Regions from separate parts of the Bacteroides sp. RCH18 genome, predicted to be linked through region 4. Evidence: riboswitches for the same ligand, from Rfam matches in the RefSeq annotation. Region 4 holds a riboswitch; each other region holds the start of a gene.
What was found. A riboswitch is a leader RNA that binds a small molecule or an ion and turns the genes downstream of it on or off. The one in region 4 is predicted to bind cobalamin.
Positions count from the first base shown of each region.

Region 1: another riboswitch for cobalamin. It lies ahead of accC (acetyl-CoA carboxylase biotin carboxylase subunit); the one in region 4 lies ahead of ACHLI0_RS08590 (DUF4465 domain-containing protein).
Region 2: another riboswitch for cobalamin. It lies ahead of ACHLI0_RS05510 (TonB-dependent receptor plug domain-containing protein); the one in region 4 lies ahead of ACHLI0_RS08590 (DUF4465 domain-containing protein).
Region 3: another riboswitch for cobalamin. It lies ahead of ACHLI0_RS05495 (DUF5074 domain-containing protein); the one in region 4 lies ahead of ACHLI0_RS08590 (DUF4465 domain-containing protein).

Region 1 is NZ_JBIPTC010000001.1:1,963,960-1,971,912, reverse strand. Features, by position in the region: gene ACHLI0_RS07880 (arylsulfatase) at 1-1,479, opposite strand, end outside; gene ACHLI0_RS07875 (acyl-CoA carboxylase subunit beta) at 1,642-3,177, opposite strand; gene ACHLI0_RS07870 (acyl-CoA carboxylase biotin carboxyl carrier protein subunit) at 3,198-3,707, opposite strand; gene accC (acetyl-CoA carboxylase biotin carboxylase subunit) at 3,728-5,239, opposite strand; cobalamin riboswitch at 5,376-5,581, opposite strand; gene ACHLI0_RS07860 (thioredoxin family protein) at 5,772-6,095, shown strand; gene pncB (nicotinate phosphoribosyltransferase) at 6,308-7,477, opposite strand; gene ACHLI0_RS07850 (hypothetical protein) at 7,563-7,953, opposite strand, start outside.
Region 2 is NZ_JBIPTC010000001.1:1,371,046-1,378,998, reverse strand. Features, by position in the region: gene tnaA (tryptophanase TnaA) at 1-845, opposite strand, end outside; gene ACHLI0_RS05520 (DUF4465 domain-containing protein) at 1,281-2,057, opposite strand; partial or broken gene ACHLI0_RS05515 (YncE family protein) at 2,082-4,072, opposite strand; gene ACHLI0_RS05510 (TonB-dependent receptor plug domain-containing protein) at 4,103-6,148, opposite strand; cobalamin riboswitch at 6,332-6,537, opposite strand; gene ACHLI0_RS05505 (cell surface protein) at 6,598-7,440, opposite strand; gene ACHLI0_RS05500 (PKD-like domain-containing protein) at 7,455-7,953, opposite strand, start outside.
Region 3 is NZ_JBIPTC010000001.1:1,361,837-1,369,789, forward strand. Features, by position in the region: gene ACHLI0_RS05465 (ABC-F family ATP-binding cassette domain-containing protein) at 1-159, opposite strand, end outside; gene ACHLI0_RS05470 (DUF3805 domain-containing protein) at 188-994, opposite strand; gene ACHLI0_RS05475 (hypothetical protein) at 1,046-2,239, opposite strand; gene phoB (two-component system response regulator PhoB) at 2,473-3,162, shown strand; gene phoR (two-component system sensor histidine kinase PhoR) at 3,172-4,953, shown strand; gene ACHLI0_RS05490 (DUF5106 domain-containing protein) at 5,094-6,032, shown strand; cobalamin riboswitch at 6,564-6,768, shown strand; gene ACHLI0_RS05495 (DUF5074 domain-containing protein) at 6,956-7,953, shown strand, end outside.
Region 4 is NZ_JBIPTC010000001.1:2,137,300-2,145,252, reverse strand. Features, by position in the region: gene ACHLI0_RS08600 (Crp/Fnr family transcriptional regulator) at 1-503, opposite strand, end outside; gene ACHLI0_RS08595 (MATE family efflux transporter) at 517-1,872, opposite strand; gene ACHLI0_RS08590 (DUF4465 domain-containing protein) at 2,003-3,058, opposite strand; cobalamin riboswitch at 3,324-3,536, opposite strand; gene ACHLI0_RS08585 (ABC transporter ATP-binding protein) at 3,600-4,355, opposite strand; gene ACHLI0_RS08580 (FecCD family ABC transporter permease) at 4,352-5,368, opposite strand; gene ACHLI0_RS08575 (ABC transporter substrate-binding protein) at 5,365-6,504, opposite strand; gene ACHLI0_RS08570 (glycoside hydrolase family 127 protein) at 6,697-7,953, opposite strand, start outside.

The sequences.
Region 1 (7,953 bases), 170 kb from region 4:
AGGACCGTAAAGCATCGTTTTTTTGCGGACAACCAATTGACCGTCTTTCACAAATTCCTCTCCCCGTTCACTGAGGTGGCGGATCATTTCTGCACGCATTCCTGTCAGCAGCTTTTTATATTTCTTGTCGTTCACAGCATTATGCAGTTCTTTGGGATCTTTGGCAAGGTCAAACAATTGCTCTTCACCTGTATAGAAGTACCAGATATATTTAATCTTTCCGTCGGTCAAGGCACACCAATAGTTGTCATCACTGTAGCAAGTGGCATGTTCCAGATCAATGTATTTGCGCCATTCCGTTTCTGTACCTTTAGCCAGAGATAGCAGAGAGCGTCCGTCTATGTCGGTGGGAACGGAGGTTCCCGCTATTTCGAGGAAAGTTGGTAGCAGGTCACGGAGTTCTACGGGATTATCCACCTTGCCGGGAACGACTTGCGCTTTGGCTGGCCATTTAATAATATAAGGTATGTGCGTAGATCCTTCATACGGGTAAGTCTTTCGCCAGTGGTAGTGATCTCCCATCATATCTCCATGATCGGAAACGAAAATGATAAGGGAATTATCATACATTCCCTTGTCTTTTAAGGTCTGGAGGACACGCCCTATCTGTTCGTCTATGAAAGTGATGTTGGCATAATAATAGCGTTTGGAGTGACGTGCATATTCATTTCCGAAGTTGCCGTAGGGAGCATCTTTGGCTGCTTTTTCGGGGTCCAGTTCTTTAGCGTATTTCCCACACCAGTCACCAATGACGGGATCGGGAACCTGCGCATCCTTATACATGTCGAGAAAGCGTTGAGGCGGGTCGTACGGGCTGTGGGGACGGGCAAAGGAAACTTTCAAGAATAAGGGCTGATTGCCGTTATCATAATTCTGTATCATCTGACAAGCCATTTCACCGGTCCAATAAGTAGGGTGCAGACTTTCTTTCAGTTTATAGGTAGCTGCTCCGTGATCGTTCCATCCGATTCCGGTTTCATCCGGGTTCTTTCCCGGTGCCTGTATTTGAAACCATAAGCGATAGTCACTGATGAAATTCGGATCTTCCCGGCGTCCGCTTTCATCCAGCAGCGTTCCTTCGAAACCGTGTTTGATTCGTTGCGGATGCCAGTGCATTTTTCCGATACCGAAGGTATAATATCCGGCATCTTTCAGCATCTGAGGCATTTCGTGGTTGTACTTGGGGGCAACTTTACCGTATCCTAACAAGCCATGATGCCAGGGAGACTGTCCGGTCAACAGTCCGGCACGGGCAGGGGTACTGCTGGGACACGAAGAATATCCGTTCATAAACAACGTTCCTTCGCTTGCCAAAGCGTCCAGATGGGGGGAGATAACAGATTCATTACCCATGCATCCCATGGCGTCGCCACGTTGCTGATCGGTCATAATTAAGATAATGTGCGGTTGTTTTTGTGCATAGGCCAAAGATGAGCACAATCCGGCCGTGACGGCAAATGTACATTTCAGGTTAATCATATTTTCTGGTTTTTCATAATGTAATACTGCAAAGGTATAAAGTTTTATCTATTTTGCGTGAAAGCGTTTCTGCTTTTTATATGAAAAAAGAAACTGTTTCAGAAACAGGTGGGGGCACCTGTACTGAAACAGTCTCTTTTATTATAGGTAATCGCCTATAACTTATAAAGGCATATTTCCATGTTTTTTAGGCGGATTCGTCTGCATCTTGTTCTCTGTCATTTCCAGTGCCTGGATCAGACGTTTGCGGGTTTGTCTCGGATAGATGATTTCATCGATGAATCCCAGTTCGGCAGCCTGGTAGGGAGTGGCAAACTTTTCCTTGTAGGCTTCCAGTTCTTTACCTTTTGTCTCTGCATCCGCTTTGCGGAACAGGATGTTTACCGCACCTTCCGCACCCATGACTGCGATTTCCGCACTCGGATAAGCGAAGTTCACATCTGCACCTGTCTGTTTGGAGTTCATCACAATATACGCGCCGCCGTATGCCTTGCGGGTAATGACTGTCAGTTTGGGGACAGTAGCTTCGGCAAATGCATAAACGATTTTAGCACCGTGGCGGATGATACCGTTGTTCTCCTGCGTATATCCGGGAAGAAATCCCGGCACATCTTCGAAAGTAATCAACGGAATGTTGAAACAGTCGCAGAAACGGATGAAACGGCTTGCCTTGTCGCTGGCGTCAATGTCGAGAACACCGGCAAGGTAGGCCGGCTGATTGGCGACAATACCAACCGAACGGCCTGCCAGACGTGCAAAACCGATGATGATATTCTTTGCGAAGTTAGTCATTACTTCGAAGAAATAGCCGTTATCTACTACCCGTTCGATGATATCCTTCATGTCGTATGGTACATTCGGGTCTGCGGGGACGATGGTGTCGAGTACGGCATCTTCACGGTTGGTCTCGTCAGTACAGTTCTGCTTTTTCGTTTCGTCCATATTATTCTGAGGCAAGAAGGAAAGCAGTTCGCGAATGCTCATCAACAGTTCTTCTTCGGTATTGCACATAAAGTGAGTGACACCGCTTTTGCTGCTGTGTGTCATGGCACCGCCCAGTTCTTCTTTGCTTACCTCTTCGTGAATCACAGTCTTTACCACATCCGGACCTGTCACAAACATGTGACTCTTTTCTTTCACCATAAAGATGAAGTCGGTGAGGGCAGGAGAGTAGCAGGCGCCTCCGGCACACGGACCAAGAATAGCCGAAATCTGAGGAATCACTCCGCTTGCCATTGTGTTCTGATAGAAAATATCCGCATAGCCGGAAAGGCTTTCAATTCCTTCCTGAATACGTGCGCCACCGGAATCATTCAGCGCAATTATCGGAGCACCGTTCTTCAATGCCAGTTGCTGCACTTTCACAATCTTTTTCGCATTCGAAGCGGACAGTGAACCTCCGTAGACTGTAAAGTCGTAGGCATAAACAAATACCTGGCGCCCGTCAATCTTTCCATAACCGGATACGATGCCGTCTCCCGGAATCTTGTTTTTGTCCATGCCATAGTTGGTGCAGCGGTGAACCATCAACTTGTCCAGTTCAACAAAAGTACCTTTGTCGAGCAGCATTTCGATGCGTTCGCGGGCAGTCATCTTTCCGCTTTCGTGTTGCTTTTCAATCTTTTCCACGCCCCCACCGAGGGAAGCGATGCGGTCACGTTCCTGGAACGTGGCGTATGCTTTATTTATTTCTTCCATGATGCAATCCGTTTTTAGTATTATACAATCGGCTCTAATGTTATTAATGTCTGGTCACCGGTGATGTTGTCGCCTTCCTGAACCAGAATTTCCTTGATGCGGCAATCTGAAGTCACTTTGTAGTTGCTCTGCATTTTCATGGCTTCGATGACGATGACGGTATCTCCCGTTTTCATTTCCTGCCCTGCCGTAACAGGGATTTTCACCACCTTTCCCGGCATTGGGGAAGTGATGCGGTCGTTCTGTTCGTCTTCGCCTTTCTTGCGCATACGCAGATACTTTGCCTGGCTGTCCACGATTTCAACATTGAAACTGCTATAATGCGTATTTACCTTATAGCTTTTACCGTTTTCGCGGCGAATCAGTTGTGCGTTTGCGCTGCGACCGTCCATCAGAATATTGCAGGTGCCATTTTCGGCCATCACAACATCTGCTTCAAACGGTTTTCCGTCAATGGTAAGTACCACTTTATTGTCTTCCTTGCTGACGAGCTCTATTTCCGCTACGCGGTCTCCTATATGAATTTCCATAATTGAATGCTGTTTTTAGTTTAGATACGAAGTACACCTTTGTGCAAACCGAATTCTTTCCATTTGCTGATGGGACGGTTGTCCGTTGCGTCACCTCTGTTTTCTTCAAGATTCATCAGATAATCCATGTAGGCAGCAATCATGGCAATGTTTTCGGCACGTTCGCTGGTGCGCATGATGCATTGTTGCAGATGCTCGCCGTTCTTGGTGATAAAACCTGTGTCGTAATGGCCTTCCACAAAGTCCGGAGTGTCCATGATGGCACGCAGGTAGCTGATGTTGTTCTTTACCCCTGTCAGTTTATACTCATGGAGTACGCGGCGCATCCGTTCGATGGCATATTCGCGGTTGGTAGCCCATACGATCAGTTTGCCGATCATCGGGTCATAATAGATCGGGATTTCGTATCCTTCGTACACGTAACTGTCGATACGAACACCGATTCCGTTCGGTTCTGTAATCTGCTTGATGATTCCCGGGCTCGGCATGAAGTTCATTTCCGTGTCTTCGGCACAAATACGGCATTCGATGGCATGGCCGCGTTGTTGGATATCTTTCTGTTTCAACTGGAGCACTTGGCCGTCGGCAACTTTGATCTGCTCTTTCACCAAGTCCACTCCGACCACTTCTTCCGTAATCGGATGTTCTACTTGCAGACGGGTGTTCATTTCGAGGAAGTAATAATTGCGATGCTTATCAACCAAGAACTCAATCGTGCCTGCACCGATATAGTTGACCGCTTTGGCGGCGGCTACCGCCTTTTCACCCATATCTTTACGCAGTTCGGGCGTCACGAAAACCGATGGCGTCTCTTCCACAATCTTCTGGTTGCGGCGTTGTACGGAACATTCGCGTTCGCACAGGTGAATCACGTTTCCGTGTTTGTCGCCCAGAATCTGAAATTCAATGTGATGAGGTTCTTCCACGAACTTCTCCAGATAAACGGTATCGTCGCCAAACGAAGAAAGTGACTCGCTTTTGGCAGTCGTATAAGCCTCTTCCACCTCTTCCGCACTGTGGATAAGGCGCATACCTTTTCCGCCGCCGCCCATAGATGCTTTCAGCATCACCGGATAACCGATCTTGTTGCAGAGTTCTACGGCTTCTTCCACACTTTTCAGATTCTCCTGTGTGCCGGGAACGACAGGGACTCCTGCCTCGATCATTTTAATACGGGCGGATATCTTGTCGCCCATTGCCTCCATCGTTTCGGGGTCCGGTCCGATAAAAATAATATTTTCTTCTTGACAGCGTCGGGCGAAAGTCGCGTTTTCGGACAGGAAACCATATCCCGGATGAATAGCGTCTGCATGGCATTCCTTTGCCACTTCGATGATTTTTTCTATATTCAGATAACTCTCTTTGGATGCTGCCGGTCCTACGCAATAAGCTTCGTCGGCATAGAGCACGTGCTTTGCGGTCCGGTCTGCTTCGGAGAAAATAGCGATACTCGTTATCTCCATCTCCCGGCAGGAGCGCATCACCCTTATGGCAATTTCACCGCGATTGGCTACTAAGATTTTTTTTATCATACTTTACTCAATTAAGTACATACTTATTTAATGCCTTCCCATCTTCACAGACATAGTCCATCCGACAGAAACACAGTATTTTCTTGATTTGGGGCTTAACAAATGATGTTCTTTCTCCTAACCCACGAGGCAGAAGAACGCTTTACGCGAAGTGGCAGGTCTTCTGACTGACTCTTGTCTTATAGTGCCTTCCCAAAATAACATCAGTGGCGATAAATTAGTTCATTAATAAGACATTGTATAGAGCTTCACAGCAGCGGGACTGTACGGGATTTACACCCGATTCCCTTTTAATCGTTGTCCGTTGGACACGGACTCCGAACCATTTCGGGGGGCAAAGATAAATAAATATTGAATACTGTGTTCTGTTTTTGCACGAAAGTTTCAGTTTTGTGCAATGAATGCTCCGGCAGATTTCCTCTCCTTTACTTTTCCAATAGAACTAAATCTCTGTGTATTAATGTTTATGTGTTAAACCTTCCTCTTTTTGTATTGTTAAGACTCCCACTAATTAATTAAAAGGAGAATCGATATGAAAGAAAAGAAAATAGCTCGTGATACGAGAAACAGAGAGAAACTGGCGGGTGATGACTGGGTAATGGCAGAATTTTATGCAACGTGGTGTCCTCACTGCCAGCGTATGCAGCCTTTGATTAAAGAGTTCAAGAAAGAGATGGAAGGGATAGTCGAGGTAGTACAGGTAGACGTAGACGAGGAAAGTGATCTCGCTAATTTTTATACTATTGAATCCACTCCTACATTCATTCTTTTCAGAAAAGGTGAACAGCTCTGGAGACAATCCGGCGAACTGACGCTGGAAAGATTGGGAAGAGCAGTCAAGGAGTTTAAATCTTGAAAAAGTATTAATAAAAAGGGATGTTTTTCTATGAAAGTTTTAAATCGTGTTATAAAACATACTTTTTTATTTGGATAATTTGCTAATAACACAGAAGTACGTATCTTTGCACTGTGTTTTTCATAGTATTAGATTTAAGGTTAACAAAGGTTGGAGCAAGGCGTTGCTCCTTTTTTTATGCCCGTACCCCGGCTTTCTGTTCAGAGCGGTCTTTATTTCGCCAGCCTCAGTTCGTATAGGCAAGCCTGTACTTCCTCCGGACTGCCTGTATGCTTTCCTTCGTCATCCGATAGTTTGATGCATTTTCTCCATTCCTGATTGACATTCATTTTGCATTGCGTGAGTTTCATGACAATGTTGGAAGGGGTAAATCCTGTATCATTCGTAAGATTGGTGCCGATTCCGAAGGAACAGCGAATCTTGCCCTTGCAGTATTCCTGAATTTCCAGTGCTTTCGTGAAGTCGAGAGCGTTGCTAAATACGATTGTTTTGGTAGTGGCATCAATGCCCAGTTCTTTATAGCGGGCTACCAGCTTATCGATAAAATCAAACTCATTGCCGGAATCGCAGCGCACTCCGTCGAATAGCTTGGCCTGCTTGCGGCTGAGATTGCTCAGGAATATTCCTGAAGTATAAGTGTCGGACAGCGCAATGCCCAAATCTCCGTCGTATACATTCACCCAGTTTTCGAGCGCCATATAGTTGGCGTGCTTATATCCGAACTGTGCCCCATGAAACATGAACCACTCATGCGGATGAGTTCCCATCATTTTCATGCCGTACTTCATGGCAAAATAGCAATTGGAAGTTCCGGTACAGTATTTGGCCGTATCATTCAGCCGTTTGATCACCGTCTCCTGTACGTCGATTGAGAATCTTCTCCGCGTGCCGAACTCTGAGAAGCGGAGTTGGTGCTGATTGGACAATTCCACTTTCTCCGACAATTTGCAGAGTATCTCGCTCATATCGGGTACGTTGCCGAAAAACTTGTTTTTGATTTCGGATACGATGGCGAGCAGCGGTACTTCATACAGTGTGACTTTATAAAGAAAATCGCTGACTTCAATATGCAGCCGCCCCGTTGTGTCCAGATGAATATCGATCTTGTCCGGATCAAAACGGAAAGAAGACAGCCATTCCCAATAGACTCTCGGAAGAAACCGGCAATTGCGTGTCATGTATTCCAGTTCCTCTTCCGTAAGTCTCAACCGGCTGAGTTTGTTGAATTCGCTTTTGAGCGCTTCCAGAAACTCTTCGGTATATTCAGTTTCGTTTCTGTCGTTGAAACTGAAAGTACCCATTGCGTAAGGGAATAATTTGATATAAGCGTACGAGGTGGTAAACTTATAGAGGTCTGTATCCAGTAGTGTTCTTACAATCATACCGTTTATTCTTTAATATGTAAAACGTTGTAAAGTTAGTATTTGTTGGACAATCCTACTGATTAATTGGCAATAATTCCTTCTTTTAGTAAGTTAATCCCACTTTTAGGGTGATGGAGTGGTGAGACAGTTCTTCCTTGAATTCAGTATGGAAATATTCATCGGTCCGCTGTTTCAGCCTTTCCAGTTGCTGTATTTCATAGCCTAAGGCAATATTCATTTTTAGTTTTTGAGTGAGCTTTACCTGTGCTCCTACAGATGGTGAAAGATAGAATCCGCCATTGGTTTCTTTGGCAGCCGCCAATGAGCCGCCGATGTTGCATTCCAGATAGGGAGTAAGTTTCTTTGGTCGCGTCATGAAGAACTGTGCATTGGCATACAGCGGAATAAGAGCTTTTTCATAGATGGACAGTCCGCTTCCTGCGCCGATGGTCAATCGTTGCCCGATGTGATAGTGTGCTATGATCTGCCAGTTG
Region 2 (7,953 bases), 770 kb from region 4:
CAGAAGCCTTTGGCACCTTCATACCATTCTTTGCGTCGGGTGGCAATGAAACCGCCCATGTTGACTATGCCGTCTTTCTTGGCACTCATTGTCATACCGTCGGCGAGATCGAACATTTCACGGGTGATTTCTTTGATTGATTTGTCTTGATAACCTTCTTCACGCATCTTGATGAAGTAGGCATTCTCAGCAAAGCGGGCGGAGTCGAAAAGTACAGGTTTGTTGTATTTATCGGCGATGGCACGTACTTCACGCAGGTTTTGCATGGATACAGGTTGACCTCCTGCGGTATTGTTGGTAATGGTAACAATGATAAAAGGAATGCGGTCGGCATATTCGCTTAATGCTTTCTCTAATTTGGCAGGGTCTACATTTCCTTTGAAGGGAATTTCCAGTTGTGTATTCTTTGCTTCGTCAATCGTACAGTCCAGTGCGATGGCGTGCCGTCCTTCGATGTGTCCTTTGGTGGTGTCGAAATGCGAGTTGCCGGGCACTATATTGCCTTCATGTACCAGATAAGAGAAAAGAACATTTTCTGCCGCCCGTCCCTGATGGGTAGGAATGATGTATTCGAATCCTGTTATTCTCGTAATGGTATCTTTTAGTTTGAAGAAGGAGGTGGCACCGGCATAACTTTCATCACCCAGCATCATGCCTGCCCATTGGCGGTCGCTCATGGCTCCTGTTCCGGAGTCGGTGATAAGATCGATGTAAACTTGCTCTGATTTGAGTTGAAAGACGTTATAATGTGCTTCTTTAATCCATTGCTCGCGTTCTTCGCGGGTACTTTTTCTGATGGGTTCTACCATCTTGATTTTCCATGATTCAGCAAAAGGTAATTCCATTGTCCTCGATTTTAGATTTTTATCCGACTAAAATACTGAATATGTATGAGATAGACAAGCTTTTGATGACTTTTTGTAAAGACGGGGATGCGTAATTGTTTTTAAAGGGACATGGAAAGAGTAGATGGGACGGAGAGAAAATCTAGAAGGGAATGTGTAGAATCTAAGAGATGAGGTTTAAAAGTCAAGTTTGCTATCATTTAGTACTGTTATCCAAAGTGGAGTGATATGCTTATTAGAGTTTCTATGCACCTTCTTTCAAGCCATGCGGTTGATTGAGTGGACTTATGCGGTCGATCGTTTGTAATCGAGAGGTTGATTGAGGATAAACCAACGGTCTGTTTGGTGCAATTGAACGGTCTGTTTGGCTCAAACGGAGGGTCTGTTTGTGGTAATTAGAGCCTCTGTTTGAGTCAAACAATAAATACCTGATTTTTATTTTTCGATGAGAGTAAGGTCATCAATACAGAAATATTTACCAGTATTCATTCCAAACTCGCCCGAGTCTGAAGAACTAGGAATAAGTGTGATTTTAGAAGCATCTTTGAGAGGGGTTAAATCAAACCATATCCATGTATTTACTGGTTTATCAGTATCAGTTTTGTAATCGGCAAGTTTGATTTTTGTTTCAGCAATTTTTTTCCCTTTATTGTCGTAGCCTGTCGCAGTAACCTCATACCAATCTCCTTTTTTGAAAGGTCTTGCGTAATTGTCACCTTCCGTCATACCGATGTAGGCATTTTTACTAGTGGTTATCCATAGACCTTTAATGGAATATTGAGAGTCTATAATTGTCATAGAGGCTGTGGTATTTTCATCACTGTAGACACCTAAATATACTTTCCCGGTTTTTATATTTCCACAGTTGGGTTGACAATTTTGGAAATGGCTAGTTTTGTTGGTGTAAGTGAAGCCTGCGAAGCTATACCCTTGTCCCCAGTCCGAGTAATAATGATCGAAGGTTACATAACTTTCAGGATCAGTGAATGTGTCTTTAAAATAGTATCCTGAAACTTCGGTACTAGTTGAAGTAAATTCACTCTCCGATTCCGTTAATTGGTTTTCGAAGCTGACAACCACTTCTTTTTTCTCATTCTCTCCTCCTTTATTATCATCACCACCTTTTACTTCATCATTCTCATCGCTACATCCACAAAAAGCGAATACTGACACCAGTAAGAATAAAGATAACTTTTTCATTTTTGCTTTCATTTAAATTATTAATTGTTTTATTGATTAGTTCTCGAAATGTAAATCCTCTACTGTCATTACTTCCGTAGAAATTTCTCCCATCCAACCTACATTTTGATTGACAGCTGTATATATTTTCACAAAATCAATTTTGTCCAGAGTTACGGGCTTTCCGCTTTGATCAACAGCCCAGTCTATTTTGAACTGGCTGAACTCCGATCTATTGGGATGATTATCTGCATACCCCCAAGGATAACAGTACCCTACCCAGGTACCTCCTTCATTTATTGCATTGTCTTTCAAGCGTGTTCCGCGGAAAGTAATTTCATCTTCTTCTATCCAATTGGGATAGTAGGAATCCTGTTGATGGTAACTGTTGCGATAGACGAATCCTTCTCCTCCTTGATTGTCTGTCCAGCGAACATCACCATTGGCAGGTTGAGGACGATAATAGGTTATTTCATAATTACGGGTTTCCGTATCTTTCCCATATTCGCTTCCTGCCAGTTCATACCATTCATCGTCCGGTAATCCATTGCCATTTTCATCTTTGGATACTAAGACAATGCCCGGTTCGGCACTTCCTCCCAAAGCTCCCGTACCGGTATTCTGATTGTACGAGGCATTGCCTAAAATTCTGAAGTCATATTCGCCTTTACTATTATGGATTGACTGATGGAAGCCGACCGTAATCGTTCCCCCGAATCCACCTAAAGAAATAACAGACTTCTTCTTTAATTTCTCTGTTGCACGTTCCAAAACCTGTTCGGCAGAGAAACCGTCTTCGTAAGCGGAGGTCGTTGTATTAATGAACTGTCCGGGGCAGGGATGTATTCGAATACTTTGTTGGCAAAGGCGGTAGGCGCATTCGGATCTTCCGGTGTATCGCCTGCCTCGTTTTGTGAAGCCTTGTCGCTAAATACTACTGTATTAGGATTTAAGCCGATATCATTCAGCCGATATTGAAGTTGCCCTTGTTGGTTGAAGCAAAGGACATCTCCTTTGACTGTATAATTGTAAGCTTCCGTGATATATATATTCCCGCTGAAAGGATTCAGTTGAATGCTGAAAGGCGTTTGTATAGCCGTTCCGTCTGTGATAAAGTTATCCCGTATGACGGTTCCTGCATTCAGGTCAAATACTTTGATGGCGGAATCTTTAGTCTGATAGTCGTAAGTATATAGATAAGCGATGGGTCCGTCGATGGCAAAACTCAGTACTTTTTCATCATACGTAGTGGTGACCGCATCCGTCCGGCTGTCGATTTTGACCAGATGATAGTCTCCAGCTTCAATGTCAGTTCCCCGTGTGACTACATACACGGCTTCTTCCAGCCCCGGAAGTATTTTTCCCGGATTCGGTCCGACTTCTATTTTCTTTGTCTCCTTGAAAGTCGTTATGTCAATCACTGATACGGTAGTGTCTACGCCCGGCCCCGAATAATCCAGTCCGCCGGAATTGGATACATACAATTTCCCGTTTTGTACGCAGATATCCTCCGCATTTCTTCCGACTGTGACAATCTCTTCGATCTCCAGAGAAGTGGTGTCAATCCTTGCGACTGTACCGTCATAGGAACATACATATGCCTTATCCTTATCAAACGCTATCGCACGGGGCTGACGTGAACTGCCATTGTCGCGCAATAGACTGATCTGCCGGATGGATTTGCCCGTGGGGAAGTCAATCACCTCTACAGTGCTCGACACATTGACCACCACATAAATCTTATTTCCATAGATCGCTATGTCATTGGCTGTATCTCCCAGTCCCCGCTGATTGTTTGCACTAAAGTAGTTGTTCGTACATCTTTGCCGATTGAAAGAATAACGAGCGAGCGAACTATTATTTTGATTGAACAGTCCTTCGCTTAATATGTACATCTCCGCTGTTCCGGTTTCGAATACATCCCCATTGCTTTCGGGTACAATACTTGGCTTATCTTCCAGATCATCGCAAGCAATGAAGAAGAGTGGGAAAAGAAAAAAACACTTCCCCAACCGTAGCAACATATTATATAAAAGACCTTTCTGCATACCTAATACTTATTACTTAATACCTATTACCTAATACCTGACTCCTATCGTCACTCTTACCGATCTTCCCGGCATGGGGAAATTCTTAACGATCTCATAATTCCTGTTCATCAGATTCAGTACTTCCAGGTTGAGTGATGCTGTAACTTTCTGTATTTTGAAATCTCTGTAGGCAGAGATGCTGTGATCACTGTAACTGTCCAGGCGGTTGTCACTGATGTTTTGTCCTAACATATACCGTTTTCCGGAGAAAAGGAATGAATAGGAAAGATTGAGCCATGGAGTTTCTATTCCGGCTTGTCCCGAAGCGGAGACGCGCGGGGTATAGGCTATCTGATGCTTGTACACTTTACCTTCCGGTGAGTTGGGATTGGAGTTGGTAACGTCCAGTGCCCGTTGGTAAGTATAGTTTCCGGAAAGGTTGATCCGTAGTTTATCCAGAGGCTGGAGGCTGAGGCTGGCAGTTGCATCTATCCCCTTGATATCCACTTTGCCCAGATTGACCATACTCCAGATGAATAAATTCTTGGTGGGAGTGGCTACAATCTTGTCGGTCACTTTATTATGGTAGGCGTCTACGGTGGCCGACAGATAAGGTATGAAGTCGTTGATGGCTTTACTATAAGTAATACCTATATTATATTGAGTAGCACTTTCCGGCTTCAGATTGATGTTTCCGGCCTTGTCGTAATATAAATCATTGAAACTGGGCAGACGGAAGATATCTTTGTAGAAGAAACGGAACCGCAGTTCTTCATTATGAAACGGCTTGAGCGAGATGCTTACATTGGGAGACAGCTTCCGGTGGTTGCCGGCACTACCTCCGTTTTTAGCTTTCTCGTTGATGACCGTTGCCAGAGCAGAAGCGGACAGCGTCACCCAATCATTGACATATTTCCCGGCGAAGGCTGTCAGCCATGAATAGCGGGTGGGGGAGACGAAGTTCTGCAAATTGGCATTCATCGTATTGATGCTTCCGTCGGTGGACAAGGAGAAAGAAAGGTTGTTCCATATCCGGTATAGAGCGGAAGCGGACAGGTAATATTCTTGCTGGTAGTAGCTGTTGTCAGTTCCTCCGACGGAGGTAAGAGCATCTGGGTCCTGATAGTTCTGATAACTCCAGTTCCACTTGGCAGAGGTCTGGAATACCCATTTTCTGCTAAACTCTTTCTTGTACTGGCTTTGGATAAAGGTGTTCTTATCCCGCAGATTTTGTCGGGAGAAGTCATAATATAAGGTAGTGGCATTGGGCAACCCCCGTGAGGACTGGTAATAATAGGCTTTCAGTCTCCATTGCTCTTTGTCGGAGAGATTGGCGAAAGCGCTTATTTCAGCCCGAAGGTTTTCTACATCCGTATTCCGACGCTTCTCTTTACTGACCTGAACATCGGCATCATTCCCGTAACGCAGGGTAAATGGATAATGTCCGTTCGAAGACATCCATTCGCTGTTGGCGGTCATGCTCCATTTCTTGTTGAGTTGTTGTTCCAGAAAAAGGGAAGGGTTTACTAATCCCCATGAACCGGTCTTAAATTCGGCGGCTATATTAGTCGGCTTGTCTTCTTTGAAGTGCGGAGTCAGTGTCTGTATGTTCAGTATGCCGGCAGAAGCAAAAAAACGGGCAGGCTGGAAGATGTTGTCGCTTTGTCCGTTGTTGAGCGAAAGGCGGTCTACGTTGTTTAAGGAGAAACGTCCGATGTCTACTTGTCCGGTCTGGCAGTCGCTGACGGTGATGCCGTCGTAGGAAACAGCGGTGTGTTGTGCTCCGAGACTTCGGATGGAAACGGTTTTTAATCCTCCGATACCTCCATAGTCCTTCACGGTAACTCCAGCGAAATGTTTTACCGCATCCGATACCTGCAGGGCCTGCAGATTCTTTAATTCGTCCTTATTGAAAACCTGCAGAGGAGAGGCTGAACGGACTTCACGCGTCTGATAAGGGTCGGATACTATGATTTCGGGGATGGAGTAGATATGTGCTGTATCCACTTTTTGTTGTTGGGCAAAAAGGGATAAGGACAAAGCCTGACAGCAGAGTAGTACGCTCATCTTTTTAATAAAAGTATTCCTTCTCATTGTTTTCTTTCAGTCTGTTCATAATGTAAAAAAGATGTCCGGGCGAACTCACTTCGACCGGACATCATAATAAACTTGGCAGAGTTTATTAATTAGTACACACTTTCTCTGAATCAGAATGGTGAATGAAATGATGGACGGATTGTCCGGTTCATTAGACTCATCGCTTTTTCCTCGAAAGCAGTGAAACGAGTTTGCATGGTAGGTCTTCTGACTTGTTCCTGTTGCGAACGCCTTCCCGGAATACCCTTCCAGTGGCTATAAAGTCGATTGCTCGCAACCAAAAAATGAACTTACAGCAGCGGGACTGTTCAGGACTTGCACCTGATTCCCTTTTAATTGCTTCCCTCGTGCATGAGAGTTGCAAACCAATGCGCGACAAAGATAGATAGTTTATTTGTCTTTTGCAAGAGAGGAGCGAAGGTAAATCCATGACTTTGAACAGCTTTTTAAAAAGCTTTGAATCCAACCACTTCGGTTGACACTTCACCTATCGACTCGACATTCTTCAAAATGGCACTTTGTACTTTCACAAAATGGATACGTTCCAGTGTCACAGCATTGCCATTCTGGTCAACGGCGTCATCCAGGTCAAACTGATTGTACCGGTAGTTGCCGTTGTCATCCTTTGCCATGTCGCTTCCCCAGTTGTCGGCATATCCTTTTCCGAAATCCTTGTTTTTCCATATTCCGCCTTCTTGCTCTGTCCTTGCTTCGAGCATACTTCCTTTCAATGTATAGGAGTCCTCTTTAATCCAGTTTGGATAATACATCTGATCGTGATATTGAGGGAGATATTTGATGACTCCGCTTTCTCCTTTGCTGTCTTCCCAAGGGATATCTCCGGCTGCATCCGGTCTGTGGTAAGTGACGGAATAGTCGCGTTCCGGTTCGTCACTTCCTTTCAGCTCGTACCATACGTCGTCTGCTTTTCCGTTGCCATTAGCGTCTTCGGATATCCATACGATGCCCGGTTCGGAACTTCCGGAGAAGGGATTGCCGATAATACCGAAGTCGTATCCTTTGCGGTTCTTTATTTCTTTCGGCATTTTAACGGTGATATATCCGCCGAAGGATCCCAGTGAGACGTAGAGTTTCTTGTTGAAGCGCTCTTCTGCATAAGCGTTTGCTTCTTCCATTGTCTGGCAGTCGAAGCCTTCATTGATAAACTGCCCCGGTGCCGGACGATATTCCAGTACTTTGAATCCTTGAATTTCCGTTTCTTCCTCATCTTTGTTGCAGGAAGCCAAAAGAGTGGCTGCTATAGCCATCAGATACCAATATCTTTTCATTTTTCTATGTTGATTTAGTTATTGAATAATATTTGTGAAGGGACGCTCTCGCCACAGTCTACTGTGTGGAGAACCTTTCCGTCTTTGCTGTAAACGACGATTTTATTTCCATTTTCCCATTTCTTAGCATAAGTTACATATAATTCTCCGCTTTGTTGATTTAACTGCAAGGATGTAATGGGAAGTCCTGACTCGTCAGCGGTAATGAAAGGTTCGTTTAGCGAACCGGAATCTCCGATTATATATTTATATATTGCATTGTCTGCCGAAGGAATGTAAATAACATTTTCAGATTCGGATGCTGCCATACGGACGGTCGGATCTGAATAACCTCCTTTTGTTGGTTGGAAAGTGGCCGGAGTCTTTTCTAAAGAAGTAAAATCCTTGCTGATCTTTACTATATTACATCCTTCATCGGTGGATTCAAGTGTATAGGCATTGCCGTCTTTTGCTGACACAAAGTTGAATTTTTGCTTTTGGATGATATTAAGTTCCGTAGCAGCAGGTGCTTCC
Region 3 (7,953 bases), 780 kb from region 4:
TCCGGCGATGATATTCAGTAAGGTTGTTTTTCCGCTGCCGTTCTTGGCGATTAATCCGACGCGTTGCCCCTCGGCAATGCCAAAAGATATATTTTCAAAAAGAACCAAGTCGCCGAAGGACTTGGTCAGGTTGTCTACTTGTAAATAAGGTACTGCCACGTAATTTAGTGATTAGCTGGTTCGTGATTTAGTGATGATCGATTGCCGATTGATATGCTTCGGCAATGTTACAGGGTTGGCCGGCCTTAACTTTGCTCCATGCGATTTTCATCGGGTCGATGGTCCGACCTTGGTATTCGAGTACGGGGACTTCCCGATTGCCGTCAATCAAGGTTTTCCACTCCATACCTTCCACTTCGTTAGTCAGAATCGCGCATACCGTTATACCGATGGCGAGCCATTCATCTTTCTTCTTGGGGCTGATCTTACCGCTGTCTATCACTTGCTGAATCTTCTCCAAGTCCTCTTCCACTCCCTGAAAGTCTTTTTTGAGTTCCTGTTTGACGGTAGATACTACCCACTCGTAGCCTTCATTGATCTGATAGATTTCCGATAGGCGGACGGGAATCAGTTCTGCGGGATATTTCTCGCCTTCCTTGCGGGCTTCCAGTGTAGCGATGACCTCTTCCGCTTCCTTGGCGCTTCCGCCTTTGGGTACGGTGAAAGAACATTCAAAAGCAATATTGCCGGTTCCTGTTATCCACAGGTGAGAAGTATAATAAGTGCCCTCTTCCTGAAACATTTCTTTACTGTAGGCACAGTCCCATGTACCGATTTTCACCAATGAAGCCGAATCGTTTTCTTTCAGTTCCTGACGGATGGCATCTTTACCGTATGAGGCGTTGCCTTTAAAAGCTGATATACGAAAGTTGCCCGTCCATACATCGGGGTTATAGAAAAGAAAAGAGCCTTCGCCATCTTCAAACTCGTTCCAGTCCGACGGATAGTTCATCGAAAACCACGCTCCGGGGGAGATAAATTTCTTGCCTTGCATCCTTTTTCATTAAATGATTAACCTTGCAAAAATACGAATTAAAAATGAATTTCACTTTCCTATCGGCTGTATTTTCCTCCGTACTTCTTTGGAAATCTCCAGAAACATATAGTTCAGCTTTCCGGAATGGATGCCTGCTTCATTGTCTTTGTACTTTTTGTTGGCGTACTGTTTGGATTTCTCGAAAGTGAGCAGTGACATTTCGTTCTGCGATTTGCCGACCATGGTAGAGTCCAGTTGTTCATCCGGGAAGAAGTCGTCGAGGTCTACATCGCCGATCATCGTTGTTTCGAGGAAGTTCATGTCCTTATGGGAGTTGTCGGTGTAATATCCTACGAACATATGCCCCGGTGTACGTACCAGTATCGGTTCGATATTGATAGCCCGAAGGAGCGAAGCGAACAGTACGCTGCCGTCCACACAGTTGATCTGCGACGATTCCAGCGCATCGTCAAAGGTGCGGACACGTTGCGAGAAAACGACATTGCTCGAAAGGCTCGTATTGGATACGGAACTGTAGCGGAACTTGCGTTTCTGCAAGATGTTCCAAAGTGCGTACACCTGCTTGTCTACCGCACCTTTGGCCGTGCTCTGGTAGCCAAGAAAGCGATTCACGATGCGGGTATTCAGCGCTTCACGAAGCAACTGGTCGATCATCGGATTCTCTTCGTTGACGTATGCGGCAAAAAAGATACTGGTGTCGTAAAACTTCGTCCCGTTCGCCACATAGCCCAGCAGGCATTCATTGACGCTACGCACCGAAAACGTACGTACCCGTTGTCCCAAGTCTTTCCCGTTCATCTCCACTTTTACAGCTACGCTCACCGGTTCCGCCTGTGCGTTATTCTTCAGTGCCTCGTAATTCCAGATGATATCGGGATAAATAGTATATTCCGTCCTCGGCTTGTTCAGCACAAATTCCGACACGGAACGGGAAAAGAAAGGGGTCTCGGCAACCTCTATCCGCACCCGGCTGTAAGCAGTCCTCGACTTCACCCGAACGGCGATGCACGATTTCGGATCTCCGAGGCAGGTAGAGTCCGAAGGAGTAATCACCTGCGCGTCCGTAGTGGCAACCGACAGGATGGCAGACGGAAAGATATTTCCTCCCAGATCGTCCACGATCTCAAAACCGGAATTAAAAGAAGTATATTTAAAGACGGAGATTCCCCCGATGAGAAGAAGCAGTACAATCACCCCTCCTACCACTTCGCGCCTGTATCGTTTCAAGTCTATTTTTATCATGATCTGCAAACTGTGTATTTATTATCCTATCGCTACACAAAGATAACAAATAACAGACGGTTTTTCCTCGCATATCCCATAAAAACTTTCAAATATCATCCCGATGCCCGCATTCAGCGGAATGTAATACGATTGTAATATTTGTTTCATCCGCCCGTAACAAAGTCTCCTCATCTTTGTACCGAAATAAAAAAAAGCTTAACTTTGTCATATCACATTAATACATATATCATATGAACGATTACCGTATCTTAGTTGTCGACGATGAAGAAGACCTCTGTGAGATTCTGAAATTCAATCTTGAAAACGAAGGTTATGAAGTGGATACCGCCAACTCCGCCGAAGAGGCACTGAAGATGGATATCAGTAGTTACCACCTGATTCTTCTGGACGTGATGATGGGGGAAATCTCCGGTTTCAAGATGGCAAACATGTTGAAGAAAGACAAGAAAACAGCCAGAGTGCCCATCATCTTCATTACAGCCAAAGATACCGAAAACGATACCGTGACAGGCTTCAATCTGGGAGCGGACGATTATATCTCCAAGCCTTTCTCCCTGCGCGAAGTGATCGCCCGTGTGAAAGCCGTACTGAGGCGTACCGCCACGATGGAGGCGGAAAAGGCGCCCGAACGCCTGACTTACCAGTCACTCGTGATCGACATCACCAAGAAGAAGGTAAGCATAGACGACGAAGAAGTGCAGTTGACGAAAAAAGAATTTGAAATACTGCTTCTGCTGGTGCAGAACAAAGGACGCGTCTTCTCCCGTGAAGACATTCTGGCGCGCATCTGGAGCGACGAAGTATACGTACTCGATCGTACCATTGATGTGAATATCACCCGTTTACGGAAGAAAATTGGCGAATATGGCAAGTGCATCGTTACCCGACTGGGATACGGATACTGCTTTGAGGCCGAATAATCAAGAAGTATGAATCTACCTGTCAAGCAAAAACATTTCCTCTCTTTCAGCCGGAAGTTATTCCTTTCGGTGATCTCGCTGTTTCTGGTATTTGCCTTTTGTTTCATCGCCTACCAGTATCAACGCGAAAGAGAATATAAAGTCGAGTTACTCAACACGCAGCTCCAGAACTATAACAGCCGCTTGTACGAACGGCTGAACAGTAATCCCGCCATCGAAGAAACGACTGAAAAGTATATCCGTGACCACGCGTTGGAGGACTTGCGCGTCACACTGATCGACTTGCAGGGAAATGTGATCTATGACAGTTATCAGACTACCGACCAGCAACTGGAGAACCATCTCAACCGCCCCGAAGTTCAGAAAGCCTTGAAAGACGGAACCGGTTTTGACGTACGCCGCACCTCGGAGACCACCGGGCTACCGTATTTCTATTCGGCAACCCGCTACGGAGATTATATCATCCGCTCGGCACTGCCATATAATGTAAGCCTCATCAATAATCTGCAGGCAGACCCGCATTACTTATGGTTTACGGTCATCGTATCCTTGCTGCTCATGATGATCTTCTACAAATTCACCAACAAACTGGGAACCTCTATCAGCCAGCTCCGCGAGTTTGCCATGCGTGCAGACCGTAACGAACCGATAGAGATGGCGATGCAGTCCGCTTTTCCGCATAATGAGCTGGGAGAGATTTCGCAGCACATCATCCAGATATACAAGCGTCTGCACGAAACGAAAGAGGCACTCTACATCGAACGCGAGAAACTGATTACCCATCTTCAGATTTCGCATGAAGGGCTGGGCATATTCACCAAAGACAAAAAAGAGATTCTGGTCAACAACCTCTTTACTCAATACAGTAACCTGATTTCGGACTCTAACCTGGAAACGACAGAGGAAGTATTCGCCATCAGCGAACTGAAAGACATCATTCATTTCATCAACAAGAACCAGCAGCAACGCTCGCGGGGAAAAGACGAAAAGCGTATGTCCGTCACAATCAACAAAAACGGACGCACCTTTATCGTGGAATGTATCATCTTTCAGGATGCCAGCTTCGAGATTTCGATCAATGACGTCACGCAGGAAGAAGAGCAGGTGCGTCTGAAGCGCCAATTAACCCAGAACATTGCCCATGAACTGAAAACTCCCGTGAGCAGTATCCAAGGTTATCTGGAAACGATTGTCAACAACGAGAATATCTCACGTGACAAGATAAATACGTTCCTCGAACGGTGCTACGCACAAAGCAATCGCCTCAGCCGGCTGCTACGCGACATATCCGTACTGACCCGCATGGACGAAGCCGCCAACATGATAGACATGGAACGGGTAGACATCAGCGTACTGGTAGGGAACATCATCAATGAAGTTTCTCTGGAACTGGAAGAAAAGCACATTAGCATCGTGGATTCATTAAAGAAGGGTATCCAGATCAAAGGCAATTACTCCCTGCTCTACTCCATCTTCCGCAACCTGATGGACAATGCCATCGCATACGCCGGAACCAATATTCAGATAAATATCAACTGTTTCCGTGAAGATGAGAACTACTATTATTTCAGCTTCGCAGATACGGGCATCGGTGTCTCTCCGGAACATCTGAACCGCCTTTTCGAACGTTTCTACCGGGTGGACAAAGGGCGTTCACGCAAACTCGGCGGAACCGGTTTAGGGCTTGCCATCGTAAAGAATGCCGTCATCATCCACGGAGGAAACATTTCTGCCAAGAATAATCAAGGCGGCGGACTGGAATTTGTCTTCACGCTGGCGAAAGAGAAATAAACCGGTGAAAAGTCTGTTCGAAGCGCTCATTTAAGAAAGGCAGAGGCAGAAAATAAGGAGATTATTTTGATTAAAATAAAAAGGGAATTATCTTTGCCTTCATCGTACCTATACAAGTACAATTAAAAGAACTGTAAGTCATGAAAGCAAACATACATTATTTATTTATTCTGTGTCTACTCATCTTAGGTTCCTGTAAAAACGGGAATGCTTCAAGTCAAAGCAAAAACGAAACGCCGCAAGATACCATTAAGGCTATTAAGATGCCCGCCATCCCGCAAATGATGACAGCACCGGAACAACGAGCCGACTTTCTGGCCAAGCATTATTGGGACAATGTGAACTTTGCCGACACCAACTATATCCACCATCCGGAAGTAACGGAGCAGGCGTGGGCAGATTATTGCGACTTGCTGAACCACGTACCGCTTGAAACGGCCCAACAAGCCATGCGCAATGTAATCGACCGGACCAATGTGGACAAGAAGGTGTTTACATATATCACCGACCTGGCGGACAAGTATCTGTATGATCCCAACTCCCCCATGCGCAACGAAGAATTTTACATACCGGTACTGGAAGCGATGATAGCCTCTCCTGTATTGGACGAAACAGAGAAGATACGTCCCCAGGCCCGTCTTAAGCTGGCTCAGAAAAACCGTATCGGAACCAAAGCGCTCAACTTCACTTATACCCTGGCCTCCGGAGCACAAGGTTCATTATATCAGTTGAAAGCGGAGTATCTTCTGTTATTCATCAATAACCCCGGCTGTCAGGCATGCACAGAAACCATAGAAGGGCTGAAAAACGCTCCCGTCATCAACCAGCTTTTACAGGAAAAGAAGTTGGTACTTCTCTCCATCTACCCCGATGAGGAACTGGACGAGTGGAAAAAGCATCTGAGCGAATTTCCCAATGAATGGATCAACGGATATGACAAGAAGTTCACCATCAAAGAGGAACAGGTCTATGACTTAAAGGCTATCCCGACTCTATATCTGTTGGATAAAGACAAGACTGTATTGCTTAAAGATGCCACCGCACCAGCCATTGAAGCATATCTAATGCAACATCAATAGTTTATTTTCCAAATATTTGTTCCACCCGTTGATACAAAAAGTTTCACGCTTTGGAACTAATAGTTTCATGCCTTGAAACCATTGGTTTCAAAGGTTGAAACTTTCTGAAGCTACTGTCGATTAGATTAGCTTGACCGTATGATTGGATCAAAACAACCGCATGACCGGAGTAACCCGACCGTATCAGTTACTCCAATCCACCCGTTCTTTCAAGAAGTATTAACTCATTTATTGGCCAATAATAAATGAGTTATCAGCCATTAACACCTGATTTCTCAATTATTAATAGCTGATATGTCAATCTTTAATAGTTGACGTATCAGGTGTTAACATCCTACAAATCAGCCTACAGCACTACAAAACGCCACACAATTCGATGCACCGGAGTGAGGGCAACCATTTGCTCTCATACCTGCCACCACACTTGCTGCCATACTTGAAACAGCGATGAATAAAGGGATACACAGGAATTGTTAGAGCATGAGAGCAAAACTGATGTTGTTTTCTTTTTGGTAGAAACAAATAAACTATATATCTTTGTCCCCGCATTGGTTTGCGACTCTCATCACGAGGGAAGCGATTAAAAGGGAATCAGGTGTAAATCCTGAACAGTCCCGCTGCTGTAAGTTCCATAGATATGTTGCGAGCAATCTACTCAAAGCCACTGGAAGGGTATTCCGGGAAGGCGCCCGCAACAGGAATAAGTCAGAAGACCTGCCATGTAAAATCCGTTTCACTGCTTTCGAGGAAAAAGCGTTGAATCTAATGACCCGGACCATTCGTCTATCATTTCATTCATCACTCTGATTCAGAGAAAGTATGTACAAACTAATAGACTCTGCCAAGTTTATTATGTGTGTCCGGTCGAAGCGATTTCGCCCGGACACTTGATGGACATATTTTATTTACTTAATATACAAAACATGAATTGTAAAAAGCTATCCAAGGCGTTACTGTTTCTGATAACAGCGCTTGTTATTGTGTCTTGCTCGAAAGACGATTGTGACCTGGACCACATTGACAAACTACAAGGATTGCCTGCTCTGAAAGGCGGCACTTTCCCCGAAGAGGATTTGACACTCAATGTCGGAGAACAATATGTATATGCCCCTAAGGCAAGTAGTCCGCTGGATATATACTATCAATGGTATCAGAATGGAGAAGATATGTCCACAGACCCGTCATTCACATTCAACGCCGAACATCCCAGCCGTTCCAAAGTTATTTTAGAACTCAGCAATGACCTGGGAAAAGTGACATTAGAAAATAAAGTAATGGTTCCGGGAGCGGATTACTCCAAAGGATGTCTGATTATCAATGAGGGATGGTTCGGACACGGATCCGGAAGTATTTCATTCTATAATTATGAGAAGAACAGCATTGAACACTGGTGCTATAAAAATCAGAATTTCGGAGATGTGCTGGGAGTTACCTCACAATCGGCTACTTTGTGGAATGGGAAGTTGTATGTCTGTTCAAAAGAAGATAATCAGTTGGTGGTGATGGACCCAAAGACTCTGTATGCTGAAAATAGCTGCGGCAAACTGGCTAATTATCAAGCCTATGAGTTTATCGGTTTGAATGACGATTATGGAGTAATTACTCATGGAGGATATTTCAGCCGTGTCAATTTAAAAACGTTTGAAACAATTACACTGGTAGCGGTAGGAAATACGTATACCGGAACAGGTAGCGGAATCGCTTATAACGGAAAACTCATATTAAATGTGAACTCCTCCGGGTGGGGAAGTCCTAAAGTGTATACCATAGACATTGCAGAATTATGTTCACCCGATCTCAAACCTACAGATAAAGTCGCATTCCGGGAATTAGACATTGCAACCTATGGTGGTACTCGCTTTGTACAGTGTAAAGATGGAAATATCTATACTGTAGAAACGACCAAAGACGGTAAAAACAA
Region 4 (7,953 bases):
TACTTTAAAGGCACATATTGCAACAGCTTCGGAGTCTCCTTAATAAGAGTCAGGTAACGTTCCTTTGCTCGTGGACTGCCGGAGTTGATAAGCCAGTTTTCTTGCAGAAGAAGCTGGTGATCCATCAGCCGCAGTCCCAGATTGGCTAGTCCGATGGAAGAATGATATAATTGATTCAAGGTTGCGCGGGATATGCTGTAGGCTACACTGTCGCACATTGCTTCAATATTAATCAGCGAATAAGCATTGTCTGCATATCCCCAGACGGAGAAAGCAGCTTCTCCGTCTGAAGCGAACCAGATGGTGGTATCTGTTCCGTCTTTGTGGTAATATGCCCGCCATATTCCCGTTTTTATAAAATAAAGATTGCTGTTCTTTGTTCCTTCGCGCACAATGAGGTCTCTCTTTTTGAAATGTACTTCCTCCATACAGTCCAGTAAAGTCTGTACGTCGCTTTCCGATACCTTGTATCTGTCGCAAAGTTTTTGAACGAATGCATCCATGATGCAAAGATACTCATCGCCGGTGGACCATGAAACGATCTTTGAAATAAATTCCGATAATATAGAGAGTTGTTAACAATTCCGCCAGCGGAACCGCCAGCCATATTCCCGGTACTCCTAAAACAGGAGGAAGTGCAAAGAACCCGATCAGCATGAATATCACTCCTCGCAGAAGAGTGATGATGGTGGCTCTCTGGCCTCGTTCGATGCTCTGGTAATAACCGATGCCTATCATATTGACGGCAAAGAATATGAATCCAACCCCAAAATAAGGAATGCCATTGATCGCAATATCAAAGGCCGGATAGCTTCGGTCAATGAATAACGAGACAATATTCTGACGGCATAGAACCGTGATGATGAAAAAGCTGATTCCGCAAATTAGAGCTGTACGGATGGCAAGATGCAGGGCTTTTTGAACCCGATCCGGTTGTCCGGCACCGAAATTGTAGCTGATAATCGGTTGTGCGGATTGTGCGATGGCATTGTACACCATAAAGATGATGGGGAAGAAGTAGCAGGCAATGCTGAACGCAGCTACTCCGTCTTCTCCGAGATGATGGATAAAGACATAATTCCCCAAAAACATCATGCAGGCGATGGAAGCCTCACTGATAAAAGCGGAAGTTCCCAGTTTTATCATATAGCCACCGTTACGGAGCGTCAGCATCAAGCTTTTCAAACTTAGCTTGATACGATACAAGTGAATGTTGCGGGAGAATCGTGTAAGATAGATTACGGTCATCAATCCGCCTACTACTGTTCCCAGACTGGTGGCAAAAGCGGCACCCATCATTCCCCAGCCAAATTCAAAGATGAATATATAGTCTAATATAATATTGAGTATAGCTGCGATGGCATTACATATCATGGCATAATTGGGCGATCCGTCCAGCCGGATAAAAAACATACCTGTGCCCAGCAATTCGTAGAATACGAGGAAGGGCAGATACCAGACCATATATTCTATGACAAGCGGCAACAGTCTTTCTGAACTTCCGAGTAAGCGTCCTAATGGCTCTACGAAGTAAAAGCATAAAGCGGACATGACTAATACGATGAATGCGGAGAATACAAGTGCCTGAGTAATGTTGATACTTGCCGCCTTGCGTTTGCCTTGCGACAGATGGATGGAAGCGACTACCGATCCTCCGATTCCGAACATGAGTCCGATGCCCGCTGCAATCATAAAAAGCGGGGCTGTAATATTGACGGCAGCCAATGCGTCGCTGCCAATTCCCTTACCTACGAATATACCGTCTGTGATGACGAATATAGCTGAGAACACCATTCCCAATACCGTAGGAACTAATAACTTACGGAACAATTTAGAGATGTCCATACTACCGAAATCAATACTGTCTTTCATGACTTTTTATCTTTAGTTTGTTGAAAACGGCTGCAAAGGTAGGGGTATGGAAGGAGATAAAAATTACCATTTGGTAATTTTTATCTGTCATGTTTGTTTTTGTTTAATCAGGATATGGAATATGAAATTTTTAATATGTAATGGCAATGTCGTCCACGCAGAAATAAGTGGGAGTGTTTATCCACATTCCTTCGCCGTCGGAGCTTGTCATATTAAAATTGAGTCGGTGTACTTTGCCCAGTGGTGTTAAATCTACCCGTTTCCATTCAGTAAGAATGCCGGCTGCATCTTGCGTACGGAAATCTGCCAGATAAAATTCGACTTCTCCTGTAATTGTTCCCGCTGTATTAACACCTTGGATTGTGAGTTTGAACCAATCCTTATCTTCATAGGAGAATTTTTTCCCAAAACCGTCTCCATTGGTCATAGATAGTACTGCATAAGTGTTGTTAGTAATGTAGGCATGGTCTATTTCGTACTCGGCTCCTTCTGTCTGGAAATACATATAAGCTCCTGATGTACCATAACTGGTGGCATAGCTTACAGCGAAAGTTGCTGAGCCGTTATTTCCTCCGTTCTTTTGATTATCGTCTCCATAAAAAACGCTGCATTGATTCATATAGTCAGCTTTTGTCTTGTTATTCCATTGCGAGATGGCAATTCCTCCGGATGCAAAACCATATCCTTGGGTCGTCGTATTGAAAAACAAATCGGAAGATACGTCATGATAGCCTTTATATAATTCCGGGGTTGAACCGGTATAATTTGTGTAGAGATTATCTCCGTATGCTGTCGGACCGGCAAGATATTTGGCATCTACATCCTCAAAGGTTATCAGATAGAATGCTTTTACCTTTATGGATGCCGTAACTGTTGTTTCGTTAAGCCCGGTTGCTGTAATTTCAATCGTACCGTTACTACTCATTCCTGTTTTCCCTTTTTCCGGAGCTGTTACAGTCAGTTTGCTATCTTTAATACTGGCTTCCCAACCGTTGGGTAATTCAAAAGAGGTGGAAGCTACTTCTTTTAGAGTGATTGGAAATTCGCGGCTTTCTCCATAGGTAAATTCTTCTGTTTCTTCTGTTGATAACTCTACAGAGGGATTTCCATAAGAGATGGGATCATCATCCGATGAACAGGCTGTCAACAAACAAATAAATACTAAAACGGAAAATAATTTTCTCATACTTTTCTTTTTATAGTTAAACATAAAATAATTTTGCATCTCTTATAAAATCACATGATCAAAGCTGATTGGCAGACTCTGATTCTGTTATCCCAATGACAGAATAAGCAATTGTGCCGTCAATACTCACAGAAGCTTCGTCAGCGGATATATGGTAATATATAGCCTACTGCCGGAGCATCGGAGGATGTCAGGTCATTGGAGTATGTCCATAAGTAAATTATTTAATAACTCTTGCCGTTTTTCTATTCCACGAGTAAAAACAGCTATTTGAAACTGAATGGCAGGTCTTCTGACTGACTCCCTTCCTGATGCCTTCCCGATCTGAATTTATCATGACAGTTCAGTGGCAAAAGTATATATCAAGAAGTTGAATGGAGCTTCACAGCAGCGGGACTGTCCGGGATTTTCACCCGATTCCCTTTTCATTTGAATAGTCGATATCACTATTCAAAAACCAATTCGGGAGCAAAGATAGTCGAAAATATAAATAAAACTAGCACGAAGACTTATAAAAATAAGTGGTTTAGGGGGAATGTTTTTACTTGATTCTTATTTTCATCTCCTGCGCATCAAATGTGATTGACTCGTTGCGGAACAATCTTTCTATATGCCCGCTCGTAATCATTTCACCGGTAGGCAGGCTGTAGAGTTGTGGATTATCAATCAGCATGATTGTGTCGCAAAGTGAGAGAGCGATGTCCAGGTCGTGTGTGGAAAACAGGATACACTTTCCTTCCTTTTGCGTCAGCTTCCGGAGGAGCAGACAGAGTTCGTAGCGGTTGGGCAAGTCAAGGAAGGCGGTAGGTTCGTCAAGCAGGATGACAGGAGTGTCCTGTGCAAGCGCACGGGCTATCATGATGCGTTGGCATTCTCCGTCAGACATTTTGTCCATCGTCTTTTCCGCATAGCTGTCCATGCCTACCAGACGCATAGCGTTGTCCACCTTCTCCTTGTCTTCTCCTTGCAGTTGACCGAGCCAATTGGTATAGGGGGCACGTCCCAGTGCGACGACGTCTCTGCATCGCAGGTTGGCGATGCGCACTTTGTCGGTGGTGACGAAGCTGATGTTCCGTGCCAGTTCTTCCGGTTTCAGTGAAGCGATGTTGTTCCCGTGCAGGATAATCTCTCCGTTTTGGGGTTTTTCCAGTCCCATGACGGCACGCAGCAGTGTACTTTTTCCTGTGCCGTTTCTGCCGAGCAGTGCGACGAGTTGTCCTCCCGTGATGTGGGCGGAGACTTTTTCCAGCAGCGTACGCTGTTCGTATCCCAGTGTCAGGTCTTTGAGTTGAATCATTTGAATATACGCAAGTTTTTACCTATTACCCATAAAATAACCGGAACTCCCAGCAGTGCGGTGATACAATTCACCGGCAGCAGGAATTTCTTGGCGATGATGTCGCATATCAGCATGGCGATAAGTCCTGTCAGCATGGTGCCCGGCATCAGTATCCGGTGGTCTGCGTTATCAAACAGCAACCGGGTGATGTGCGGTACTGCCAGTCCGATGAATCCTACGGGGCCGCAAAAGGCGGTGACTGTTCCTGTCAGCAGTGCCGTAGAGATGAAGACAAGCGTTCGCGAGCGTTTGATGCTCATGCCCATCGTGCGTGCGTAGTTTTCGCCAAGCAAGAGCAGGTTCAGTGACTTGATGCAGGCTACGGAGAGCAGCAGACCTATGCACACTACCGGTATCATGATAGACAGCTGTCCGGCTGTGATGTGGCTGAGCGATCCCATCGACCACAGGGTGAACATTTTCAGTTGTTCCGCCGAACTTAGATACTGCAATATCTGGATGATGGCTCCCGCTACGTAGCCTATCATGACTCCCATGATCAGTACGCCCAGTATATTCTTTACTTTCCGGCTGATGATGGCTACGCCCAGCAAGATGACGGCGGTCCCTATCCAGCCTGAACCTACGATGCCGGCGGATTGCAAAAGTGGGAAATCCGCCCAGCCGAGCAACGGGGCACCTAATATAAACAACGCCACTCCGAGTCCCGCACCGGAACTGACTCCCAGCAGATAAGGGTCTGCCAGCGGATTCTGGAAGACGGTCTGCATTTGCAGGCCGCTGACCGACAAGGCGATACCTATCAACCCTGCTACTACTACCCGGATAAAGCGGATGGAGAGAAGGATATTGCGTGTCATCTCGTCGCATTCGCCTCCCGTCAGTACGGCCCATACTTTGGGGATGGGGATATAAGTGTCCCCTGTCGCCATATCTATTAATAATAAGACTACGGCGATTATTCCCAGAGTGATGAATAAAAGGGTGGTGTGTCTACGAGGCTGCTTCATTCCAAGTGTCTGTAATAATAGGTTGAGTCGGATACAAGTTCGGGATGAAAGATATGAATCAGATCACGCAATACGACGTCCGGACGTACGACTGCCGATTCCCAGTAATCATTGCCTCCTGTGGCGGTTATCCGCAAGTTGTTGTTATAAACTGTTTTATCATGGACGGATTTGGCATCGGCAAACTTGGGATTCATGTTTTTCAGTTCGTCCAATGTGGATGCCGTGCCTACATTGATCCAGTAGTCTGCTTTTTGTATCAGTCCGTAGGCAGTTTCCAGGCCGATGGGGGCGGAGCTGTTGGAGGTGTTCTCCTTATATATATAGTCGGCTCCTGCGTCAGTGACCAGTTGTGCCATATAGCTCTGGGTGGAAGGCATCACCCAGCTGTCGTTCCACGGGGTGTTGAACATCACGGTAGGGTGATGCTCTACGGATGCGGTAAGGTCTTTCAGTGCCTGATAGCGTTTGGGGATTTCACTGAATACTTCGATGCCTTTGTCACGGCTGTCTGTCAGTTCGGAGAGGGCAACCAGCCATTCGGCTTTGCCAAGCGGTGACTCTTCCAGATATTCTCCTACATACATATAAGGGATAGCGAGTTCTTTCAGCTTGTCTGTCACGGCTGTCTGGGCATCACCGATGCCATATAGCAGTACGACGTCCGGCTTTAATCCCAGTAACAGTTCGTAGTTTATTTCAGGACCCATGTCCTTGATAGAATCTTTGTGAGCGAGGATGTAGGGATTGGCTATGTAATTGATGCCGGATACGGCGACGATGCGGTTCATCTGTCCCAGTGCGTCGAGCATGGCGATGTAGGAGGAAGACATACATACGATGCGTTGGGCTCCGGCAGGGATGGTCGGTCCGGTAAATCCTGCGGGGGGGAGCTCACCATTGCGGGAGATGAAGTAGGACATTGTTACATCCTTGGCTCCTTGCCACGGGTTGGATACTTGTATCAAGGTGCTTTGTGCATTCTTTGCGCCCAGTATCTTGAATCCGGTAGCATATTCGGGCGTGTATACGTCTTGCTTGAATGCTTCCAAAGAAGTTGTTTTATTGTATACGCAGCTTGCCAAAGAAAGGAGGCATAATAGCGTGATAGTTGAAATAATGGATTTAAATTTCATACGGATGTTTTTATCTGAGGACAAAAGTAGTAAAAAAGAAGAAAATTCACCTCCCTTACGAGAAAGTTTCGCTGGGAGGTGAATGGATTGAATCTAACTTTTCAGTATTGATGCGGAAAGTTATTTGACGAATACTACGGCGTTCACGTTGGCTGTGCCGGTATTGTTTGCTTTACAACTTCACAACTTAATTTAGAGTTTAGGTACCCATACTTTATGACTGCTATCTCTTTTACGATTAGTTATCGAGTAGTAAGGAATAGCAATAGCAGTCGTTTTTCCGTTACTTTTGATTATATTCACTCCATTCAGTAAGTCCTTTTGATAAATGATTTCCAATGGAGCATTTGTGTTTAATCGGAAATCTTTGAAATCCGGATTATCTACGTCTTCAAAACAGTAGATGATAGGACCGGAAGCTATACAAACTGTGTTGCTCAAGTCTTTTGTGTTAGTGTGTGCGGTGATGATGCGGGGTTGTATAGGTAGTTCAAGCTCGATTAGGTCTCCTTTCTGCCACTTTCTATTGATTTCGGCATAACCGTCAACGATTTTAATTGGAACAGATTTCCCATTGACGAACAGTTGGGGCGCTCCTTTTAAGTTTGATTGATAAAGCTCGTATGGATTCTCAATGCCTTGTGCCCATCCCGGGATACGTACTTTAATCGGAAATTTGTCTGTTTTCTGTGGATTTACGGAAATATTGACTTTGCCTTTCCAAGGGTAGGATGTTTCTTGTTTTAATTGTACGCTGTTTTTGGAAGAAAGCTTGATTTCTGTTTCACTGCCTATGAACAGGTTAATATAAACTCCTTTTTTGTCTGATGCATAGATGAATCCCGGAAGAGCAGATGTGATTTTCAAGAACATTGGAGGACAGCAAGGGCAACCATGCCATTCCCAACGATTGTGTTTCTCCGCGTTTAAGGGATTCTGATAGGTATAATTATCTCCTTTGAGTGAAACTGCGGTAAGCAAGCTGTTGTATAAAACGCGTTCCAGTTCGTCCATATACATTCCTTTACCGGTTAGCTCGTTCATTCTTTGGCTAAAGAATCCGGCGCCAATGGCAGCACAAGTTTCCAGATAGGCACCCGGAGGAAGGAAAAAGTCTGGACCGAATTTTTCGTCTTCGTGGATAGCGCCGACTCCTCCTGTGATGAACATACGTCTACCGGTCATATTGTCCCAAAGGCGTTTGGCTGTTTCTATGTATTTAGGTGAATGATTTTCCAAAGCGGCAGTAGTGATACCAGTTGCTAATAGTGTGGCGCGTACGGCATGTCCTTCAATGGTTTGTTGCTCAAATACCGGAATTGAGTCTTGAGCATAATCTCCCCATGTCGGACGACTATGCTCGCCATGCTCAGGAGCATTATATTGGGCATCTCTGATCCATTTTTCGGATTTGCCATTGCCCCAAGTCAACCATAAAGGATAGCCACA